DNA from 2 places in the Comamonas sp. lk genome. Region 2 is predicted to be linked to the other one. Evidence: riboswitches for the same ligand, from Rfam matches in the RefSeq annotation. Region 2 holds a riboswitch; the other holds the start of a gene.
What was found. Region 2 has a riboswitch for glycine ahead of gcvT (glycine cleavage system aminomethyltransferase GcvT). Riboswitches for the same ligand answer to the same signal wherever they lie in the genome.
Positions count from the first base shown of each region.

Region 1: linked by a shared signal. The riboswitch ahead of EAO39_RS10425 (trimeric intracellular cation channel family protein) and the one ahead of gcvT (glycine cleavage system aminomethyltransferase GcvT) in region 2 are both predicted to bind glycine.

Region 1 covers NZ_UOOB01000001.1:2,265,770-2,269,163, reverse strand. The annotation lists gene EAO39_RS10440 (ATP-binding protein) at 1-142, shown strand, start outside; gene EAO39_RS10435 (response regulator) at 139-726, shown strand; gene EAO39_RS10430 (heme-binding protein) at 836-1,327, shown strand; glycine riboswitch at 1,415-1,519, shown strand; glycine riboswitch at 1,547-1,660, shown strand; gene EAO39_RS10425 (trimeric intracellular cation channel family protein) at 1,714-2,379, shown strand; gene mnmC (FAD-dependent 5-carboxymethylaminomethyl-2-thiouridine(34) oxidoreductase MnmC) at 2,398-3,394, shown strand, end outside.
Region 2 covers NZ_UOOB01000001.1:2,936,588-2,939,981, reverse strand. The annotation lists gene gcvP (aminomethyl-transferring glycine dehydrogenase) at 1-111, opposite strand, end outside; gene gcvH (glycine cleavage system protein GcvH) at 202-576, opposite strand; gene gcvT (glycine cleavage system aminomethyltransferase GcvT) at 707-1,840, opposite strand; glycine riboswitch at 1,921-2,025, opposite strand; glycine riboswitch at 2,051-2,166, opposite strand; gene EAO39_RS13350 (Lrp/AsnC family transcriptional regulator) at 2,598-3,053, shown strand; gene EAO39_RS13345 (amino acid permease) at 3,148-3,394, opposite strand, start outside.

The DNA.
Region 1 (3,394 bases), 670 kb from region 2:
GCTGATGGAACGCATGGGCGGCCAGCTGCAATATCTGCCGCCCGCCAGCGCCAGCCCAAGCACCGCCTGGCCAGGTGCCTGCTTTGTGCTGACCCTGCCCCTGGCGACCACGGGCGCCGCCCCGGAAAACCCCATCCCATGATTTACCTGATAGACGACGACGCCTCGGTGCGCGAGGCCTTGCATCTGCTGCTACAGACCTATGACCTGAGCGTGAGCTGCTTTGCCTCTCCTGCCGAATGCCTGGCCCATCTGGACCGCAGCCAGCCCGGCGTGCTGATCATGGATTTGCGCATGCCGCTGATGTCCGGCCTGCAGCTGTATGAGCAGCTGCGTGCGCAAGGCGTGGACTGGCCGGCCATCGTCATCACCGGCCATGGCGATCTGCACTCCTGCCGCCGGGCCTTCAAGGCCGGCGTCACCGACTTTCTGACCAAACCCATAGAGGAGCAGACCCTGCTGGAGGCCATCAGGACTGCCCAGGCCACGCTAGCCCGGCAGGCCGAGCGCAACGAGGCCCGCCACCATCTGCAGGTGCTGACCGAGCGCGAACGCGAGGTGCTGGAGCTGATCACCAAGGGCCTGGGCAGCAAGGAGATCGCGGCCGCGCTGGATATCTCCGTGCGCACCGTGGACACCCACCGTGCCAAGCTGGCCGAAAAGCTGGGCACGGGCTCCGTGGCCGAGCAGACCCGGCTGCTGCTGTCTGCCGCTGCCCGCAGCTGAGGCCCACCCTCGGTAAAACTACCGAGAGCCGTCCGTTGGCTTGCGAATAGGCGCCAAGCGCCCGTGTTCCTACAGTTCAGTCATTGCTTTCACCCCCTGGAGCCCTGACATGAATCGCCTGAGCACTTTTGCCCTCCTCGCCCTGAGCACCCTGGCCTGCGGCGCCGCCTCTGCCGCTACGGTCAGCACCCGCTCGATTGCCTCGGCAACCGCCGCCCAACTGGCCCAGCAAACCGTTGCCGCCTGCAGCGCCGACGGCCATAACGTGACCGCTGCCGTGGTGGACCGCGCCGGCGTGCTGCTGGCACTGTCCCGCGCCGATGGCGCCGGCGCCCACACGCCCAAAGCCGCCACCGCCAAGGCTTTCACCTCGGCATCGTCGCGCAACCCGACCAGCGGCATGGCCAAGACGATTCAATCCAACCCCGATGCCGCCGGTCTGGCGCAAATCCCCGGCTTTCTGGTGCTGGCCGGCGGCGTGCCCATCAAGGCGGGCAATGAGGTCATTGGCGCCATCGGCGTGGCCGGTGCGCCCGGCGGCCACCTGGACGAGGCCTGCGCACAAAAAGCCCTGGCGGCCTTGAAAGATCAGCTGCAATAAGCCGCTGCGGCCCGTCTGCCCCATAAGCCAAGGCTCCAGGCCTTGGCTTTTTTGCGTGAAGTCCCCCTTCCAACTGGCTAGAATCACGGCTTTCCTGCGGGAGAGCGAGGCAGGCGCCAAACATGGCCCCATGCCTCCGCCGAAGGCGCAAACTCCCATAATCGCTCAGGCACCCCGTACCGCAGGACAGGACAGTGCAGCCGATAGATCGGCCGCACGAATTCGCCAACTGGAGAGCAGCCCGCAGCCCTTTGCTGCAGGCTCACCGAAGGGGCAAGTGCACGGCCAGGCTGGCGCACGCAACTCTCAGGTACAAAGGACAGCGGGAGAGGCACGCCTGACATTTCGCTATGGCGAATGACTGGCTTAACCCAATCAGGGCTGTCATGCTTCCCTCCGTTTCCTTGCTGGACTCCTTCCAGGCCAGCAATATCACCGTCATGCTGGTGATCTATCTGGTGGCCATCGCGGCCGAAGCCATGTCCGGCGCACTGGCTGCGGGCCGGCGCAATATGGACATTTTTGGCGTGGTCGTCATCGCCTTTGTCACCGCCCTGGGTGGCGGCACCATACGCGACATGGTGCTGGGCCACTACCCCATAGGCTGGACGCAACACCCCGAATATGTGTATCTGGTCATCAGCTTCGGCCTGCTGACCACGCTCATCGCCCGACATATGCACCGCTTGAAGCAGGTGTTTTTGCTGCTGGACGCCATGGGTTTGATCGCTTTCTCGCTGATTGGCTCCAACACCGCGCTGGAGTTGGGCTACCCCACCATCGTCGTCATCATGGCCGGCATGATCACCGGTATCAGCGGCGGCATTTTGCGCGACGTGCTCTGCAACCAGGTGCCCGTGGTCTTCCGCCGCGAGCTGTATGCCAGCGTCTCCCTGGCCGTGTGCCTGATGTTCCTGGGTCTGCGCGCTCTGGATGTCAGCCCCAATATCAGCACCATCGTGTGCTTTGCCGGTGGCCTGGCGTTTCGCCTGGCCGCCATACGCTTCAAATGGCGTCTGCCGGTGTTCTCCTATCAGCAGCGCTGGGAATAAGAGAGTCAAGACCCTGCAATGTCTGTCGAGAGCCTACCCCTGCCCCCATCTGAAAAACCCGGTGAGAGTCTGGAGCCGCCCCTCAATGGGGAATCCATCACATGGCTTGCCGATGGCACGCCCTATAGCCCCCGCTTCGGTGACCGGTACCGCAGCGAACTGGGCGGTCTGGATCAGGCTCGTCAGGGTTTCCTGGGCGGCTGCGGTCTTCCCGAGGCCTGGGCCCACGCCTCGCAATGGCGAATCCTGGAGATTGGCTTTGGCTTTGGACTGAATTTTCTCGTCACCTGGGCTGCCTGGAAGGCAGACCCCCTGCGCCCGCGCGTGCTGCACTTTGCCTCGATCGAGGCCTATCCCGTGTCTGCCGACGATCTGTTGCGCGGCCTGCCTGATGACCCGCAGCTGCAGCTCTTGGCCGAGCAGTTGCAGGCCCAGTGGTGGGGCTTGCTGCCCGGCGTGCACCGGCTGTCTTTTGACAACGGACAGGTGCTGCTCACCCTTTATGTGGGAGATGCCCAGACCGTGTTGCGCAAGCAGCAGCTGACGGTGGACAGCGTCTACCTTGATGGTTTTTCTCCCAAACTCAATCCCGAGCTGTGGAGCCCCGAAGCCATGAAGAACGTGGCACGCCACTGCCGGCGTGGCACCGCTGTGGCAAGCTGGTGCATTGCAGGCAGCGTGCGCGAAGGTCTCGCCCAGCAGGGGTTTGAGGTACGCAAGGTTCCCGGCATTCCGCCCAAGCGCCACAACCTGCGCGCGGTTTACAACCCGCGCTGGGAGCCTCGCCATAAAGACGATGGGCTGCCGCCGCCGGTGACAGCGCCCGAACGCTGCCTGGTCATAGGTGCCGGTCTGGCCGGTGCTGCTGCCGCCGCCAGTCTCGCAAGACGCGGCTGGCAGGTCAGCGTGCTGGATGCCGCCGATGCGCCCGCCGCCGGCGCCTCGGGCCTGCCCTCAGGCCTGTTTTGCCCTCATGTATCGCCAGATGACAGTGTTTTATCGCGCTTATCCAGAA
Region 2 (3,394 bases):
AAGCATCAGCGCTTCATCCGCGGCATCTATGCCTATGTGGCGGGGAATGAATTCACCGGGATTTTCCAGCGCTTCAAGGCTGGCAACGGGAGCGGGGGGCGACATCAGCATGGGAGGGACCTGTTCTCAAATACTGTGACTGACTGGGGGCGCAGGCAGAAAGAAAAACGGCCTTCGCAAACGCGAAGGCCGTGGAAAAAATCAATTGCTGGCAGCGAAGTCGTTATAGGCCGTCTCTTCCATCAGGCCTTCGAGTTCGCTGACATCGCTCATCTTGACCTTGAAGAACCAGCCGCTGTTCAGAGGGTCGCTGTTGGCCAGGGCAGGGTCGTCGCGCAGAGCTTCGTTGACTTCCACGATTTCGCCGGTCACGGGCATGTAGACATCGGCAGCGGCCTTGACGGATTCGACCACGCCAGCCACATCGCCGGCCTTGAAGGTGGAGCCCACGGCGGGCAGGTCGACAAACACCACATCGCCCAGCGCATCCTGTGCGTGGACGGTGATGCCGACGATGGCTGCATTGGTGTCAGCCGTGTTGATCCATTCGTGTTCTTTGGAATATTTGATGCTCATGGAAAGCTCCAGATGGTGAATTCAGGGAAATCTGTGTTTTGAGAAAGGTCCAGCGCGCACTTTAGCGGCGTTCTGAGCACCGCCGGATGAATTGGCCTGCTCAAACAAGAGGCCGGGCCACGGCAGCGGTTCAGCCTCGGTAATAGTTCGTGGGCACAAACGGCGTGGCCGTGACCTTCATGGGCACGGGCTTGCCGCGCACCATGGCGAAGATCTCGGTACCCAGCGCCGCATAGTCGGGCTGCACATAGGCCAGCGCCACGGGCTGGTTGAGCGTGGGGCTGAGCAGGCCGCTGGTGATATGGCCTATATGCTGGCCGTCCATGTTCTCCAGCACCGCAGGCTCGCGCACGGGAATGCGCTCCAAGGCCACCAGGCCTACGCGCTTGCGCTGGAGCTGCTGCGGATTTTGTAGCTGTTCCAGCACGATGGATGCACCGGGAAAACCGCCTTCACGCGCACCGCCGTTGCGGCGCACTTTCTGTATGGCCCAGTTCAGCGCCGCTTCCACCGGCGTGGTGGTCGTGTCTATATCGTTGCCGTAGAGACAAAGACCGGCTTCCAGTCGCAGCGAGTTGCGTGCGCCCAGACCGATGGGGGCGATTTCGGACTGGGCCAGCAGTGCTTGGGCCAGGGCTTGGGCACCGTCTGCGGGCACGGAGATTTCAAAACCGTCCTCGCCGGTGTAGCCGCTACGCGTGATGTAGAGCGCATGGCCTTGCCAGTCAAAATGGCCGCCGGTCATGAAGACCAGCTGGCTCACGCCGGGGATCAGGCGCGCCAGCACCGTGACCGCTTTCGGGCCTTGCAGGGCCAGCAAAGCCTGATCGGGCAGGGGAATCACTTCGCAGCGCTGGCCTATGCGCTCCTGGATATGGGCGATATCGGCCTGTTTGCAGGCACCGTTGACGATGACGAATAAGTCGTCGCCGCGGTTGACGAACATCAGATCGTCCAGAATGCCGCCTTGGTCATTGAGCAGCAGGCCGTAGCGCTGTTTGTGCACGCCGAGGTCTTGCACGTCCACGGGCATCAGCGTTTCCAGGGCGGCGGCAGCGTCGGCACCGCGCAGCAGCAGCTGGCCCATATGGGAGACGTCAAACAGGCCGGCGGCCTTGCGGGTGTGCAGATGCTCGGCCATCAGCCCCTGGGGGTACTGCACGGGCATGGAATAGCCGGCAAATGGCACCATGCGGGCGCCCAGCTGCTGGTGCAGGGCGAACAAAGGGGTGTGGCGCAGAGGTTGGTTGTCGGCGGCAGTCAAGGGGCAAGCTCCGGTGGTGAAACCAAATGAGTTGCCATGCCCGGCAAATGCAATAGATATCGCATTGCCTGGCGTGGCGGTCTTGCCCTGCTGTCCGCTTTACCTGAGAGATTCACTGCACGCGGGTGCAGCTTGCTCCTTCGGTGGGTGCTGCAAGCGCAGCACCTCTCTCCAGCAAGGAACGCTGTGGACTGAGCTTTGCTCGCCCGTCAGCGCTTGTCAGTCCTTTTGCCTGAGCGTTCGGGTGCTGCATAAAGGCAGAGCCTGCGCCTTCGGCGGTGCGTTGCGGGTCAAACCCCGTAGGCACTCTCTCCTGACAGCAGGCATTCTAGCCGCCAGTTATTGCGTCGCAACATGGGGTTTATGCGGGTTTGTACGAGGTCTGCGCATGCCGATCCGGCGGCGTTGGCTGTGAGAGATGCGCATAAAAACCGCTTGCACTCCAATCAGTAAAAGCGCAGACAGATATCAATTGCATAGTCCTTTCTCACTCTGTGGCACTGCCCAGAATGCGACAGGCCGCGCCACTGCGGATAAGTGGCGCGGCCTGGAACGGGTTCCGGTGGCGGATCAGACAATCTGGCGCTGACGGTAAACAGCGGGATCACTTGAATGGTTTTACTGCGTTGGTGAACGTGCTTCCATGGACTCAACTATGCATGTTGCAGTGCAGAAAATGCTGCTTTGTTTTCTGCAGATATCGCTTTGCTACAGAAAATTTTGCTGCCAATGCTTAAAAAGCGATAAATTCAAGGCCATGGACACTTTGGATAAAAAGATTCTTGCTGCTTTGCAAGCCAATGCGCGGGCCAGTCTGCAGGAAATCGGCGCTGCCGTGGGCTTGAGCGCCTCTCCATGCTGGGCGCGCATCAAGAAAATGGAGGAAGCCGGCGTGATCGAGGGCTATACCGTGCGCCTCAATCCCCAGGCGCTGGGCCTGGCCGATTCGGTGCTGGTGATGGTGACGCTGGACAGTCACTCCGACAACACGCTGGAGAAATTCGGCGAGGTGCTGGCCACCATTCCCGAAGTGGTGGAGGCGCATCTGGTCTCGGGCGAATACGACTATCTGCTGCGCATTGTCGTCAAGGACACGCGTGACTATGAGCGTTTGCTGCGCGAGAAGCTCTACAAGATCAAGGGCATACGCCACAGTCAGTCCAGCTTTGTGCTGCGCACGCTGAAGCGGGCCGATTTACCGCTGGGCATCTGAATTAAAGACCGAGACAACTGGAGCCGCAGAGAGTTTGAAATGAAAAAAGGCAGCGCCGTTGCCGGTGCTGCCTTGTTGCATGATTGGGGCTGAATTAGCGCAGACCCTGCACGTCCATGTCTTTGTACTTCACGATGCGCGAGCCTTTGACCAGCTTGTAGCCCCACCAGATGATGAGGAACAGCGGCAGGCCGATATAGGTGGCAATCGCGCCCACCCAGTCGATCTTGTCGCTGAGGAAGTTCTCGTAGTTCTGGCCCAGGGTGATGATCAGGCACAGCACAAAGGCAAACACCGGGCCGAAGGGGAAGGCTGCCGCACGGTAGGGCAGCTGGTTGAGG